DNA from 3 places in the Paenibacillus shenyangensis genome. Region 2 is predicted to be linked to each of the others. Evidence: riboswitches for the same ligand, from Rfam matches in the RefSeq annotation. Region 2 holds a riboswitch; each other region holds the start of a gene.

Region 1 (3,287 bases), on a different contig from region 2:
TGGCATGTATACGATATATAGACAGAATTCTCTCGTTCTTTAATTTACATATAATTACTTTAATGATAGTATGAACCCATCTAATACAAAGGAGGATGGCGCTCAATGATTCATTCCATGCGTTTACGTTAAGCAGCCGAAAAAGAAAAATCCCTGTTGAGGAGGGCTTCTTTTGTGATGCTTATCTTTACGTATATGGACATTGAACGCGATCCGGACGGCTGTATGTTATGTTGTCCTGCTATGTTCCTGTACGTTATGAAGCAGATCGGAGCCCCTATGGGCACAGATCTGCTTTTTTGTTGCTTCAAATGTACAGAAAAGGAGAGGGTATCATTATGCATGCAGATTGGAAACGGAAATTCGCATTCATTTTTAGTGGACAGATCTTCTCGATCCTGACTTCCTCGATGGTTCAATTCGCTATTATCTGGCATCTGACCGAGACCACAGGTTCGGCTTCAATATTAATGATTGCTGCGCTGGTTGGGTTTATGCCGCAGGCACTGCTCGGCCCCTTTATCGGAGTATGGCTGGACCGCTGGAATCGCAAGATTACCATGATCGTAGCGGACAGCGTAATAGCGGTATCCAGCCTTGCACTCGGGCTGTATTATTTGGCAGGAGAGCCGAGTCTATGGGTGGTCTATGTGGTGCTGTTTGTCCGCTCGGCAGCTTCGGCTTTTCATGGACCTTCCTTTCAGGCAGCGATTCCGCTGATTGCGCCGGAGGATCAGCTGACACGGGTAGCCGGCTGGCACCAGCTCGTATTCTCTGCCTCCAGTGTGCTGGGACCGGCGCTGGGTATTGCCGTATATTCGGCTACTTCGCTGGGAACATTGCTGCTGCTCGATGTCGTAGGGGCATTGATCGCCAATACGATGCTGATGCTGGTTCGTATCGATCAACCCAAGCAGGAGATTCAGGAGAAGCCTTCCTTTCGCCGGGAATTCATTCTGGGCTGGAAGACATGGATCTCGGATCAATCCATTGTGACGATCACCATCGCCATGGCTGTATTCAGTGTCGTATTTATGCCGCTGGCGATGCTATTTCCACTAATGACACTGTCGCACTTTGGACGCGGCGGATACAGTGCCAGTCTGATCGAAGCCGTATTTGGCATAGGGATGATCCTGGGCAGTATGCTGCTGTCCGTACTGGCTTCCAAATGGAAAGATTCCACTTATATCAGTCTGAGTCTGGGCATTATCGGAATAACCTGTATGCTGAGCGGCATGATTGGCAGCAGAGCATTTTGGGGATTCGCTGCCTTGTCTTTTCTGATGGGCGCGGCGGCTCCATTATTCAACGGTCCGTATATGGCGATGATCCAGAAAGCCTATGAACCGGAGATGCTGGGGCGGGTTCTGTCACTGATTACGAGTATAGGACTGCTGTCTTCGCCGATCGGACTCGCACTGGCTGGCCCGGTTGTGGACCGGTATGGCGTCCAGGTATGGTTTTTCTGGTCAGGTATTATTGTGGCATTAGTAGGACTGTTAATGTTTATTCGATTTTACCGTAAACCTCAGCCGGGTGAAGAAAAACAGGCGCTCGGTTAAGCATGGAGTATATAAAGACATGAAAAGGATAAAAAAGGCAATTGTAATTTTTTTCACTGATGGATTGCTTACATTGCCGGTAATATGGTAGCATAGCAATACCGTTTTATAACTTCATAATTATTCAAGGGCTATGATTGCTATGGATCACACTATAGCAGGAGCAGCTTCTGGAGAGACTGCGGATTAACCGCGGCGCCGAAGGGTTCACAATCTCAGGCAAAAGGACAGAAGAGTACCGAATATATATTTGTCATGCGGATCATTGCGATCCATAGGGCAGGTGTATATTTTGATATTCTTGTGCACCGGAGATTGGATGACATCCAGTCTCTTTTTTTATGGACTTTTACGTAAATTACGCAAGGATTGAGGGGGAAATCAGCATGGCACAGAAAGAATTAAAAAGAGAACTTGCCAATCGGCACGTACAGTTGATTGCGATCGGAGGTACGATTGGAACCGGGTTATTCCTCGGATCGGGCAAAGCGATCGAGAAGGCAGGACCTTCGATTATTATCACGTATCTGATCGTCGGCATGGCTATCTTTTTCGTGATGAGAGCACTGGGTGAGCTGCTGCTCTCCAAAGCAGGCTACCAGTCGTTCACGGATATTGCCGAAGATTATCTGGGACCCAAAGCCGCTTTTATTACCGGCTGGACCTACTGGTTCTGCTGGATTATGACCGCAATGGCGGATGTGATCGCCGTGGGCGTATATGTGCAGTACTGGTTCGATATTCCGCAGTGGATGCCGGCAGTCCTGTGCCTGATTATTCTGCTCGGGCTCAATCTGATGACAGTCAAGAATTTTGGGGAACTGGAATTCTGGTTCGCCCTGATCAAGGTGATCACGATTCTGGCATTGATCGGGCTTGGTGTCGTGCTGCTGATCATGGGCTTCAAGACTGATGCAGGCTCGGTCACCGTCCGTAATCTGTGGGAGCACGGCGGCATTTTCCCGAATGGGGTTACCGGGTTCCTGTTCTCGTTCCAGATGGTCGTCTTCGCCTATGTGGGTGTGGAGCTGGTCGGTGTATCGGCCGCGGAAACGGCAGATCCACAGAAAAATATTCCGTCAGCGATCAACAAGATTCCGCTGCGCATTCTGTTTTTCTATGTAGGCGCATTGATCGTATTGCTGTGCATCAATCCGTGGACACAGCTGAGTCCGGCAGAAAGTCCGTTCGTACGTACATTTACTCTGGTTGGTATTCCGGTAGCAGCAGGCATTATCAACTTTGTCGTACTAACCTCGGCAGCATCCGCGTGCAACAGCGGCATGTTCTCGACCAGCCGTATTTTGTATAATCTGAGTCGTAAAGGGCAGGCTCCCCAGAAGTTTGGTGAGCTTAACCGCAATCATGTACCAAGCAGCTCCTTGTTCGTATCGACGCTGGTTATTTCCGGTGGCGCGTTGCTGAGCAAGCTGATTCCGGGACAGGCTTTTGAGATTGTAACATCGATCAGTGCGATCTGCTTTATTTGGGTATGGGGCGTGATTCTGGTCTGCCATATCCGATACAAAAGAAACCGCCGCGATCTGCACCAGGCATCCAAGTTCAAAGCGCCTCTGACTCCGTTTATCAACTATGCGGTACTGGCACTGTTCGCTGCGATCCTGGTAATTATGCTGATCGCCCAGGAGACACGTCCGGCGCTGCTGTGTACGCCGCTATGGTTTATTCTGCTGCTGGTGCTGTATTCTCTGCGAGTTCGCA
Region 2 (3,287 bases):
ATTGTGGAGAAAGCGACAATCTTGGTCCGTCCGGTTGCGGAAGCTGCGAGTGAAGCGGCTTCTGCCAGAGCAGTTGCTCCATCGTACATACTCGCATTGGCTACAGCCATTCCGGTCAGTTCACAGATATAGGACTGGAATTCAAAAATCGCCTGTAGCTCGCCCTGGCTGATCTCCGGTTGATATGGAGTATATGCGGTGTAGAATTCGGAGCGGGAAATTACATGGTTGATGACCGATGGGACATGATGATCATAAATGCCTGCTCCAAGGAAGCTCGTATAACGATCGGTATCGGCATTACGCCCAGCCAGTTGTCCCATATGACGGGTGAGTGCATACTCGTCCAGCATCTCCGACATAGGCAGCGTACCCTGATAACGGACAGCTGCAGGAATATCTTTGAACAGATCCTCGATGGATGACGCGCCGACAACAGCCAGCATATCGGCTTCATTTTGCGGCGTCATCGGAATATAGCGATGCAATTTCATTGTATATACTCCTTTCGGCAGATCAGGCTGCCGGATAATGGGGAAAGATGTTCAGTGTGAAGAATACTTAAGCGAACAATCAGACAGTTACCGGCTTTCTTTTATAAAAAGGAGCCTTGACCACTTCGGCTTTGAGCATTTTGCCGCGAATCTCTACCTCGATGACAGTTCCGATAACAGCATGTTCGGCTTCAATCAAAGCCAGTCCCAGATTGCGTTTGAGAGTAGGAGACTGTGTACCGGTAGTGACTTCGCCAATCTGGCGACCTTCCAGGAATACGGGATAATGGGAGCGGGGAATACCACGATCGATCATTTCCACGCCAACCAGCTTGCGGGGAGCCCCCTGTTCCTTTTGCTTCAGCAGCACATCGCGACCGATAAATTCACCTTTATCCAGTTTTACAAAGAAACCAAGACCAGCTTCCAGCGGTGTAATATCTGCAGACAGCTCCTGGCCATACAGCGGCAGCTTGGCTTCAAAGCGGAGTGTGTCCCGTGCTCCTAGTCCGCATGGAACGAGTCCATCCGGTTCACCTGCTGTCAGCAGTCCGGTCCAGATCTGACCTGCCTGATCGGCAGGAGCATAAATCTCATAGCCGTCTTCACCGGTGTAGCCGGTACGGGACAGGATTACTTTGGCACCAAAGAGCTCCGCATCGGCAATAAAGGAAAAACCGGGGATATTGCTGTACACTTCACTGCCAGCTGCTTTGGCCAGAATACTGGCGGCCAGCGGACCCTGCAGAGCGATCAGCGCAGTCTGCTCGGAAATGTTCTTCAGGGTTACACCTTCCGGTAAATGCTTCTCCAGCCATTCGATGTCTTTGTCGATATTGGAGGCATTGATAACGAGCATATAATGTTCTTCGCCCAATCGGTACACGAGTAAATCATCCACGACTCCACCAGTCGGATAGCACATTAGTGTGTACTGAGCCTGACCGTCCTGCAACCGGGATACATCATTGGTAAGCATATTTTGCAGATAAGCTAGTGATCCGTTGCCGCTGATCATAACCTCACCCATATGGGAAACATCGAATAGTCCTGCTTGTTCGCGAACGGCTTCATGCTCTTTTTGAATACCTGTAAACTGGACAGGCAGGTCCCAACCGCCAAAATCAATGCAGCGTGGAGAACCGGATGCAGCATATAACGGATATAGCGGTGTACGCTTGAGTTCTGTAGTCATGAATGATTCACCTCATGGTTTATTTGATAAAAACAAAAAACAGAGAGGATCAGGAAATAAACAGGCATCGCCCGCATTTTCCTTTTCCTCCCTGTCCTTGGTACCTGAGAGTTACCTTATTCATCCGATGCGTAATGATCATACAGCATAATCCATTGTGGTATGCTATACTCCTCATAAAAGCACAGAGCCGATATAAGTTTCCCCTTTGGTGATCCGCTCAGGTATGATTATGATAGCTGTTCATAACCGTCGGATTCTCTCCAGAGCCGCGTCCAGTACAGGTCCTTTTGCCTGAGAGATTCACCTTGACGGCTTACTCCTTCGGCGCTGCCCTGGTGCTGGTGGCAGTCTCTCCCTGTACGTTCATCCGCTCACATATTATGTTATGTATTTCCGAACATTCAGTAATAAGAATGTTAAAAATGTATGTATATTATATTAATACTTGATTCATAGAGGGATGTCAAGACTCTTGACAGCGTAATCTTCCTTACTATACGCTTGTGGCATCATAACCAAATCATGACATGAATCGGAGGAATAGGACAATGAGTGAGATCAAAGACCAATTGTTGTACAGTGAAGAGCACGAATGGGTAGAACGTATTAACGAAGACACGGTACGTATCGGCATTACCGACTTTGCCCAGCACCAACTGGGAGATATCGTATTTGTAGAGCTGCCAAAAGCAGGACGCGAAGTAGCTGCTGATGAAGAAGTAGGAACAGTTGAATCTGTCAAAACGGCATCGGAGTTGTTCTGTCCGCTGGCAGGTACGGTCGTTACGTTCAATGCGGATCTGGAAACCGAGCCTGAACTGGTTAACTCCGACCCTTATGGACGCGGATGGATGATCGAATTGAAAGTTACCGGTGATCTGGAAAGTGCGTTATCCAAACTGATGGATGCCAAAGCCTACGCCGAGCACGCTCAGGATTAATCGGTCGGCCAACAGATGGTGATAGCATGTTTATTTCTTGTATAGTTGGCTGTAGATGAGTCACTGCAGGTACAGGATTAACAGTCAACCATACATATAACCTTTACAGAACCAATACTTATCCGAAAATGGATATCATATCTGTTTCCTGGATAAAGTGTATTTCAACTGCGAACACATTACGTACAAGCACATTACGCAAAAAGAGATCCAGCAGCTTGCATACTGTAGCTGGGATAGCATACAGCTATTCTGGGGCAGCCAAGCTTGTCTGCTGTCTGCCGCTCATCAAGCAGGCCATCTTTTTGGTGTAATGTGCTTTTTGCTGTACAGGTCGTTATCCAGGATACAGTCTAGGACAGGATGCATGTTGGTTAGCAAGGATATCCGGTACGTCCTCCTGCATATGCGTGAAAAAGTCTCCTGACGTTTATTTAAAAGAATAAACCCAACAGGAGGAATACGATGAACGCAAAGCGGATATTCATTACAGGCGCCAATTCCGGCATGGGTCTGGCAGCAACTATCGAACTGGCCCGGCGTGGACATGAAGTAATTATGGGCTGTCGCAATGAAGAACGCGGCCAACAAGCGCTACACCAGGCGCGTCAGGAGAGCGGATCCGACAATATTACGTTGATGAAATGCGATCTG
Region 3 (3,287 bases), on a different contig from region 2:
AGCAAAGTGCTGGCGGAAGGCAATTCATTCCGTACCTTTTTTGTGCATGATCTGACAGAGGAGGAACATCTGAAGCAGCAGCACACCGAGCAGGAGCGCCAGTTGCAACTCCTCAGTGAACGATTGCTGGAAGAACAGGGAGCTGCCGAAAAGCAGAAAAGTATTACAGGCAATCTGCTGCAGTCTGTTGAAGAAGGAGTCATTATGTGTGATTCCCAACAGCTGATTTCCTTTATTAATCCGACTATGCAGACCTGGTTCGATCTGGATGATTATACAGGACGGCCCATCACTGAGCTGTTGATTCATATGGATCAGCTTACAGGTAGTACCTTTTCCCTGAATGACAGACTGGAGCATTATATGAACAGCGGGGAGCACTGGGAGCAGGGCGAACTGATCCGCTTGAACAACAATCGCATTCTGTCGCTTTACGTTACACCGGTGATCGATCCGATAGCAGAGATTAAGCATGGATTTCTACTGGTCTTCCGTGATTGTACGGAAGAGAAAAGGGTACGTCAGATGCAGGATGAGCTGATTACCGTTGTCTCACACGAGCTGAGAACGCCGCTGTCGGCGATTATGGGCTATATTGAGATGCTGACCATGTATGAGGATATGCCGGCTGCCAAGCGCCAGGAGTTCATGCATACGATCCAGCAGGAAGGGAACCGGTTGTCCAGACTGCTGGATGATTTTCTGGACAGTCAGCGTATCGAAGCAAGGCATATTGAATATCATATGAGCTGTCTTCCGGTACGTGAGCTGGTCCAGACTGTGTGCTACCAATGGGACATTCATTCACGGCATCGCATTCGTATACATGGTGATGGTGAGGAAATGTATATTTTGGGTGATCAGCACCGTATGATTCAGGTCATTCATAATCTGATCAGCAATGCGCTCAAGTATTCACCGGACAGCATGGCTGTTGATATCAGTGTCAAAGAGGAAGCAGATTCTGTAGTTATTGCAGTCGAAGATTACGGAATCGGTATTCCGGAGCAGGATCAGCCGCATGTGTTCCGCAAATTTTTCCGTTCGCATTCGGCTGCTTCCCGCAAAGTAAGCGGCACCGGTCTGGGATTATATATCGCGAATCTTATTGTAAATGATCATCAGGGTCAGCTTCAGGTACTTTCCAATCCGGGTCATGGCTCTAGATTTATACTGACACTGCCGAAGTATACACCATCCCAAGATTTCCTCTAAAAAAGGTTTGCGCGAAACGGAAAGCGGACAATTTTATCCAAGCGCGAAGTAACTTTGGGCAGGGGAATTGACAGTGTCATACCCGCTGAATTAAGCTAGGGGTGACAAGGATAATGAGCAGAACCAAAGAGGGGTTTTCCCTATGAAAATAGACTGCGAATGAAGATAGCGGGAGAGTCTGCGGATGTATGTGATCCGCCACCGAAGGAGCAAGTCGGCGGGAATGCCAACCCCCGGCCAATCTCTCAGGTACCAGGAACCGCTGCCGGACGCAACTCTGGAGAGAGCGCAAGCCACCCAAGGGGTATGACAGGAGCAATGTCAGTAGGCAATACTGGCATGTCCGTCCAAACTCTCAGGTAACGAGGACAGAGCAATAGGCCCTTGCAGGCCATGCTCTGTCCTTTTTTGCTGTTAATTGATTTAGATATGGCAATATGTTCATATTTAGCGGAGACAGACGGCAGGGCGGAGAACATCTGCAGCACACTCTGCCGAAAAACAACTTGTTCAAAATAACAATTCACAGGCGCATATGCGGGAAAGAGGAATCAGAATGCGTTTTAAAAATGTATTCAATATTATCGGTCCATCGATGGTCGGTCCATCCAGTTCACATACGGCAGGAGCAGCACGTCTGGGCCGGGCAGCCAGACAGCTGCTAGGCGTTTGTCCGGAACATGCGGATATTATTCTATACGGTTCATTTGCAGAGACGTACTGGGGGCATGGTACGGATCTGGCGCTGGTGGGCGGATTGCTGGACTACAGTCCGGATGATCCACGTCTGCCGGATGCAGCGGAGGAAGCTGATCAACTGGGAATGACGATTCAATTTGATAAAGGAAGCGGTAATTATCCGCATCCGAACTTTGTACGCATCCGGCTAAAACGGGGTGAGCATACCGCCGAACTGGCAGGTGCTTCGATCGGAGGCGGCAATATCGAGATCCATGAAATGAATGGGTTCGATCTCAGAGGGTCCGGTCAGTACCCTACACTGGCAGTAGAGCATCAGGACAGCAAAGGCGTACTGGCGGATATTACGCGTACCCTGAGCGAATCGGAGCTGAATATTGGCTTTATGGATGTGGACCGCAAATCACGCAGTGGTGAGGCAATGACAGTCATCGAACTTGATAGTGCCCCGGTTCAGGCAGTACTCGATCGAATCGAGCAGCTGCCTTATGTCACCCGTGCGGTAGTTATTAATCTGGATTAATGGAAGGTTGTGAATCGGAATGCAATTCCGTTCGTTAAAAGATATTATCAGACTATGCGAGGAACGTTCGCTAACGATAGCAGAACTGATGGTGCAAGAGCAGGTCAAGGAAACCGGAGTATCACGCGAAGAAGTCGTTCAGCAGATGACGGATTATTATCATATTATGAAAGAAGCCGTACACAAAGGAATCACGGAAGATACAGTGTCTCGCAGTGGATTAACCGGTGGTGATGCACGCCGGGTATACAATTACCTGAATAATGGCGAAACTGCATCTGGCAGTGATGCAACGCGAGCGATGTCCTATGCCCTCGCCGTATCCGAAGTAAATGCTTCGATGGGTCGCATTATCGCGACACCGACAGCAGGGTCCTGTGGTATTATTCCTGGTGTATTTGTAAGCACACAGGAACGGTTTGGCTGGAGCGATGAGCAGATGGTGATGGGTTTGTTCGCCGCTGGAGCGATCGGCTATGTTATTGCCAACAACTCGTCCATCTCCGGCGCAGAGGGCGGCTGTCAGGCTGAGGTAGGCTCGGCGATTGGTATGGCGGCAGGAGCAGTCGTTGAACTGCGACAGGGTACACCGGAGCAGGCGATGCATGCTGTCGGTCTGGCTCTCAAAAATACGCTGGGACTGATCTGTGATCCGGTAGCCGGACTGGTAGAGATTCCGTGTATTGTACGTAACGGTCTCGGAGCAGTAAATGCACTGGCAGCTGCCGATATGGCGCTGGCCGGCGTACGCAGTGCAATTCCTTCGGATGAAGTGGTGGATGTTATGCTACAGGTAGGGCGTTCGATGCCGAGTGAACATCGCGAAACCGCACGTGGTGGTCTGGCCCAG

Evidence for each region. A riboswitch is a leader RNA that binds a small molecule or an ion and turns the genes downstream of it on or off. The one in region 2 is predicted to bind glycine.
Region 1: it holds a riboswitch for glycine, as region 2 does, so the genes downstream of both, H065_RS0111830 (amino acid permease) here and gcvT (glycine cleavage system aminomethyltransferase GcvT) in region 2, are expected to answer to the same signal.
Region 3: it holds a riboswitch for glycine, as region 2 does, so the genes downstream of both, sdaAB (L-serine ammonia-lyase, iron-sulfur-dependent subunit beta) here and gcvT (glycine cleavage system aminomethyltransferase GcvT) in region 2, are expected to answer to the same signal.

What each region holds. Positions count from the first base shown of each region.
Region 1 is NZ_AOIG01000013.1:19,090-22,376, forward strand. It holds gene H065_RS25835 (MFS transporter) at 339-1,565, shown strand; glycine riboswitch at 1,726-1,806, shown strand; gene H065_RS0111830 (amino acid permease) at 1,952-3,287, shown strand, end outside.
Region 2 is NZ_AOIG01000015.1:118,905-122,191, forward strand. It holds gene gcvPA (aminomethyl-transferring glycine dehydrogenase subunit GcvPA) at 1-494, opposite strand, end outside; gene gcvT (glycine cleavage system aminomethyltransferase GcvT) at 574-1,689, opposite strand; glycine riboswitch at 1,962-2,059, opposite strand; gene gcvH (glycine cleavage system protein GcvH) at 2,241-2,633, shown strand; gene H065_RS0113015 (SDR family oxidoreductase) at 3,099-3,287, shown strand, end outside.
Region 3 is NZ_AOIG01000006.1:168,444-171,730, reverse strand. It holds gene H065_RS0104860 (sensor histidine kinase) at 1-1,215, shown strand, start outside; glycine riboswitch at 1,375-1,487, shown strand; gene sdaAB (L-serine ammonia-lyase, iron-sulfur-dependent subunit beta) at 1,772-2,437, shown strand; gene sdaAA (L-serine ammonia-lyase, iron-sulfur-dependent, subunit alpha) at 2,457-3,287, shown strand, end outside.